DNA from 2 places in the Pantoea sp. SGAir0175 genome. Region 1 is predicted to be linked to the other one. Evidence: predicted binding sites of a transcription regulator. Region 1 holds the regulator's gene; the other holds the start of a gene.
The links. The regulator CRP, encoded in region 1, controls carbon source genes, mostly activating them, when cyclic AMP is high. The targets are predictions, from matches to a motif close to ATGTGANNNNNNTCACAT.

Region 2: the regulator CRP is predicted to act here: its motif matches at 1,519-1,536, upstream of C1N56_RS06295 (YfcZ/YiiS family protein).

The regions. Positions count from the first base shown of each region.
Region 1 covers NZ_CP028081.1:298,245-301,359, forward strand. Annotated here, with positions in the region: gene C1N56_RS01305 (YccS/YhfK family putative transporter) at 1-1,282, opposite strand, end outside; gene crp (cAMP-activated global transcriptional regulator CRP) at 1,341-1,973, opposite strand; gene C1N56_RS01315 (OsmC family protein) at 2,278-2,682, shown strand; gene C1N56_RS01320 (phosphoribulokinase) at 2,753-3,115, opposite strand, start outside.
Region 2 covers NZ_CP028081.1:1,378,874-1,381,988, forward strand. Annotated here, with positions in the region: gene fadL (long-chain fatty acid transporter FadL) at 1-1,270, opposite strand, end outside; gene C1N56_RS06295 (YfcZ/YiiS family protein) at 1,629-1,925, shown strand; gene fadI (acetyl-CoA C-acyltransferase FadI) at 2,094-3,115, shown strand, end outside.

The DNA of each region.
Region 1 (3,115 bases):
ACGCTGCGGCGATCAGCAAGCCGGCGAAGGTGCCGAGCGCGCGGTGCTGAATGCGCACGCGCGTGGCGCTGTAGCCGTTCTGGCTGACAAACATGATGGTCATCAGAATCCAGTAGGGCTTGGGAATATTGAAGAACAGCGCCAGCGCGCTGCCGAACATCAGCATCACCGCAAAGCGCGCCGCCGTCCGCAGCGCGGCAGATTTTAGCGACAGGTAGCTGCGCAGCGCCGGCAACAGCGGCAGGCGGCGCTGGCGATCGGCCATCAGGTCGCGGGTATACAGCGGCTTCTGCGTGCGCAGCACGCGCGCAATGCGGCTGAAATGGTAGAGGCAGAAATTACCGACCGGATTATCCGGGTGCTGCCGGGCAATTTTCTCCAGCGCGCCGAGCGGCTTTTCCATGTGGAAGCGTTCCGGCAGCTGGTGATAGAGAATGGCATCGGCCAGCACGCGTAGCCGTGCCGAAATGATTTTCGCGTTCCAGCGGATCACCGCCTCGGCGTGGCTCTGCTCCACCAGCTTTTGCACCTCTTCCGGCTGGTGCAGGCTGACCGAGATGTGCTCCTGCAGATCGAGCGCAACCTGAAAGGCGCGCGTCAGGCGTTTATGGCTGTTATCACGGCTGGCCGACAGCATATGCATCTGCTGGTAGCAGGTGGTGATCAGATCGACCGCTTTCTGCTGGCGCGCCAGTAATGGTGGCAGCGCTTTTTCCGGATCGGTCAGCTGCGTCAGCAGGGTGTATTTGGCGTCGCAGTAATCGGCCAGCTCGCGGTACAGCAGGCTGAGGGTCTCGCGCATCGGCTGCTCTTTCCACAGCCAGAACCAGAACCAGTTAAACAGCCCGTACCACAGCGTCCCGCCGATATACAGCAGCGGCGGGACCCACATCGGCATACGGCCGACGAGGCTTAAGGTAAAGATGGCGGCGATCAGCGTGCCGGGCAGCAAACGACCATGCAGCGGGCTGATTTCACCGGTCACGCCCACCAGCAGCGGCAACACCAGCAGAATCAGCGGCAGCGGCACAGCGTAAGCCGTGAGGTACTGAATCAGAAAACTGCCGCTGGCGAACAGTGCGCCGCCGACAATCAGCCGTTTGAAGAACCGCTTGTGTGGCGTATCCAGACCGGCGATGTTGCAGCAGGCCGGCACCAGGGAGAACAGCAGCCCTTTTTGCAGATCGCCAAACAGCCAGCCGAGCGCCACAGGCAGGCACAGCACCAGCGTTTGCCGCAGCGCATAGTTAACTTCCGGATGATAGATGATTCGACGCCACATCAGCTCATCGTAAACAGAAACGGCGCGATGTTGCCATCACGCCGTGGGTGAGAAGAAATCAGCGGGTGCCGTAAACGACGATGGTTTTGCCATGTGCGGAGATCAGGTTCTGATCTTCCAGCATTTTCAGGATACGACCCACGGTTTCGCGTGAGCAGCCCACGATCTGACCAATCTCCTGACGGGTGATTTTAATCTGCATACCGTCCGGGTGGGTCATGGCGTCAGGCTGTTTCGCCAGGTTGAGCAGCGTTTGCGCGATACGGCCGGTCACATCGAGGAAGGCAAGGTTGCCGACTTTTTCAGATGTTACCTGCAGGCGACGCGCCATCTGCGCCGACAGGCGCATTAAAATATCCGGATTGACCTGAATCAGCTGACGGAATTTTTTGTAGGAAATTTCAGCCACTTCGCAGGCGGTTTTCGCACGTACCCAGGCGCTACGCTCCTGGCCCTCTTCAAACAGGCCGAGCTCACCGATGAAATCCCCCTGATTGAGGTAGGAGAGAATCATCTCTTTGCCTTCTTCATCTTTAATCAGTACCGCGACGGAACCTTTCACGATGTAGTACAGCGTTTCCGCTTTCTCACCCTGATGGATGAGGGTGCTTTTGGATGGATATTTGTGAATATGGCAATGGGACAGGAACCATTCGAGTGTAGGGTCTGTTTGCGGTTTGCCGAGAACCATTCGCTATTATCCTCTGTTGTAATCGTGCCCAAAATACAGGGGGCAGTTTTCCCTGTCAGGCGGTGAAATCGTCCAGCGTTTCCCGTGAGGGACAGTTATTCGGGGGTGGATTCGTAAGCGATGCTTTTGATTCGTCCCGCTTTCGTCTTTCGTGACGAAAATATTTTCAGCACTGTTTGTAGCATAGCTTTTGCAACCTGTCTCCTGTTGTCTCGCTTCAGCAGGTGGGGGATGCGTCTGCATTGCTGTTTGTCAGGTGAAAGCGTACTCTGGCGGCAAAACCGCCGCTTCAGGAGAAAGAATAATGCAGGCACGAGTGAAATGGGTGGAAGGGCTGACCTTTCTCGGAGAATCCTCATCCGGTCATCAGGTATTAATGGACGGCAATTCCGGTGATAAAGCGCCCAGCCCGATGGAAATGGTGTTGATGGCTGCGGGCGGCTGCAGCGCGATTGACGTGGTGTCGATTCTGCAAAAGGGGCGCAACGATGTCGCCGATTGTGAAGTCAAACTGACCTCGGAACGCCGCGAAGAAGCGCCACGCATTTTTACGCATATCAATCTGCATTTTATTGTCAGCGGCAAAGCGCTGAGCGATAAAGCGGTAGCGCGCGCGGTGGATCTGTCCGCGGAGAAGTACTGCTCGGTGGCGATCATGTTGGGCAAGGGCGTCGAGATAACGCACAGCTACGAAGTGGTGGAGCTGTAATCCAGCCGGGAGCGCGGCCCTGCGCTCCCGATCTCAGCTCCTCCCGGCGAAACTGGCGCGTTAGCCTGCGCTATTCAATACGTTTTCCTTCAATCAACCGCTGCACCAGCGGCGTCATGATTAACTCCATCGCCAGTCCCATCTTGCCGCCCGGCACCACCAGCGTATTCATGTGGGAAATAAACGAGCCCTGGATCATCGCCAGTAAATAAGGAAAAGCGATGCCCTCCAGGCCGCGAAAATGAATCACCACAAAGCTCTCATCCAGCGACGGGATCTCACGCGCGGCAAACGGGTTCGAGGTATCCACGGTCGGCACGCGCTGGAAGTTGAGGTGCGTGCGGGAAAACTGCGGCGTGATGTAGTTGATGTAGTCTTCCATCGAACGCACCACCGAATCCATCACCGCTTCGCGCGAATGGCCGCGCTCGCT
Region 2 (3,115 bases), 1.1 Mb from region 1:
TAAAGTTAGCGCCGTACAGCCAGGCCTTACCTTCAGAATTAAAGGTATAAGGACCTTCTTTCACCGTCACGTGCTGACCGTGCATATAGGAAACACCGACATCCACCGACGCGTCCGGCGTGAAGGCGTAAGACGCACCGGCGCTCAGCCACAGGCGATCCTGATCCGGAATCGAGATAGAGCGTTTATCCGCCGGCACCGGGCTGTCATCAAATGCGATACCGGTACGGAACGTCCAGTTGTCGTCGTAGTTGTAAGTGGTACCTAACGCGATGCGATATGCATCACGGTAGCCTTCATCTTTATAGAACAGCGTCTGGCCGTTGCTGCCGGTGGCTTTCAGCTCCTGGAACTGGCTCCAGCTGGTATAGGCGAGGCTGTAGTGCACCGCCCACTGTGGCGCCACTTTATGCCAGCCGGACACTTCCCACATTTCCGGCAGGTTCAGCGTCAGCGAACCCGGAATGGTGGCGCCGCTGGTGCCATACGGCAGACCCAGCGCAATCGCCTGCGGCGTGCCGTTGAAGGCGCGCGGGATATTGCTCTTATAGTCGCCGTCGAAGTCGATCTTCACTTTGGAACGATAGGTGAAGCCGAAGCGGTTGTTTTTATCCACTTCATACAGGATACCGGCGTTCCAGCCGTAGCCCCATTCGTCACCTTTCAGGTGCGCGACCTGGGTATCGGCCGGCAGACCGGCGCGGGCACCGGCTTCACCGGCGTAGCGCTCAATTTTCGCTTTGGCGTACACCGCGTCAAAGCCGACGCCGAAGCTGAAGTTATCATTTAACCGATAAGCGGTGCTGAGGTTGAAGTTGCCGGTCATCAGATCGGTTTTGCCACCGAAGCCGCCCGCTGTGTAGCCGTTATTAAATTCGGTGGCCAGACCGTAGTTCGAGGTGGCCGAGGCGCCAATCCACCACTGATCGTTAATCGGATGCACATAATGGATGTTCGGGATCCACTGGTTTGGCGCAATATTGCTGGCGTTGAGGCTGTTGCCGGTCGGGCTGTTACCGCTGATATCCACTTCCGGGTCGATATAGACGGCACCGATGGAGAAAGAAGGGCGGTCCATCAGGGCCATGGTGGCTGGGTTACGGCTGGCAGAGGCGGCGGTATCACCCATGGCGCCTTCACCGGAATAGGCGCGGCCCAGGCCGATTGCTGAGAATTCGTTAAGTTGAAAGCCTGCGGCGTAGACGTGAGAAGAGACGAGCGCCACTGCAGCTGCCACAGCTGACTTTGCAAACAGGTTCTTATGGTTCATGACCACAACCTCATCTGAATTATTATTAAACGTAGTTACGTCGCGTAACAAAGGACGGCGGATTGTAGGGACTGACGATACAGACACATATCAGACCAGTGCGACGAGTATAGGTCCGACCTGTGTATTTGTTGCAATATTGTTTTTAAAATATTTCTGCTTTGATCGATAAAATCAGATCTGCTTAACAAAATCCTTGCGGTTCTGCTCCAGCATAGCGAGTCAAATTTGTTTTGGATCAAATTTTAGTGTGATATTCGTCACTTAGCGGGCGGAAGATAGCCGCGACGTGGCATCCGGCGTACACTTTGCAGCAGAAAATGATCCGATAGTGTTGATTTATCGTCAGGAGAAAAACATGACTGATGCCATTAGAAACTGTAGTGCGAACGAAACGGCAGCCTGCTGCTGCGTTGACGTGGGCACCGTGATGGACAATACCGATTGCAGCGCCAGCTGGTCAGGCGTGTTCGCTGACCGTCAGGCGGCAGAAGCAATGCTGGCCGAGCTGAGCGCCAAAGCGCGCCAGGTGGAGTCCGATCCGTGCGAGATTTATTCGCGCTTTACCGACGAAGCAGACGGCGTGCGCCTGGACGTCGATTTCACCTTTGCCTGCCAGGCCGAAACCCTGATTTTCCAGCTCGGCTTACGCTAATCCCGCCGCTGCCGACCCGCTTTTTCGGCAGCGTTGCCTCTTTTTCGTGTTACTCCTCGCACTTTTTTTCTTCTGTTATTGGCGACTTAGCAACACCTGGTTAACACTGATGATCAGGTCAGACCTGTTGGGCAATGATGCTCAGGTCGTAAATTACAGGTGAGTGCAATGAGCAAAGCGCAGCCGCTGCTGACGCGTCAGGGCGAACGTATCGCCATTACCCACGGATTACGCACCCCGTTTGCCCGCCAGGCAAGCGACTTTCACGGCATTCCGGCGCTGGAGCTGGGGCGCATGGTGGTCAGCGAATTAATGGCGCGCAGCGAATTGCCGGTGGAGGTGATCGATCAGCTGGTGTTCGGCCAGGTGGTGCAGATGCCGGAAGCCCCCAACATCGCGCGTGAAATCGTGCTAAGCAGCGGACTGAGCGTGCACACCGATGCCTACAGCGTGAGCCGCGCCTGCGCCACCAGCTTTCAGGCGGTGGCCAACGTGGCGGAAAGCCTGATGGCCGGGACCATTGATGCAGGTATTGCCGGTGGCGCCGACTCCTCCTCGGTGCTGCCGATTGGCGTCAGCAAAACGCTGGCGCGCGCGCTGGTTGATCTCAACAAAGCCCGCACCCTGAGCAAAAAATTACACATCTTACGCCGCCTGCGCCCACGCGATTTGTTGCCGGTGCCGCCGGCAGTGGCGGAATACTCCACCGGTTTACGCATGGGCGACACCGCCGAGCAGATGGCCAAAACGCACGGCATCACGCGTGAGCAGCAGGACGCGCTGGCGCTGCGCTCGCACCAGCGTGCGGCGCAGGCCTGGCAATCCGGCGTGCTGGCGCAGGAAGTGATGCCGGCATTTGTGCCGCCGTGGAAAGCACCGATTGAGCAGGACAACAATATTCGTTTTAACGCCAGTGCGGCGGATTATGCAAAGCTGCGTCCGGCGTTTGACCGTCGCCACGGCTCGGTCACCGCGGCCAACAGCACGCCGCTGACCGATGGCGCGGCGGCGCTGATTCTGATGCGCGAAGGGCGCGCGCGTGAGCTGGGCATTACACCGCTCGGTTACCTGCGCAGCTATGCGTTTGCCGCGATTGATGTCTGGCAGGACATGTTGCTCGGACCGGCCTACGCGTCGCCGCTGGCGCTGGAACGCGCCGGCATCACTCTAAGCGATCTGACGCTGATCGA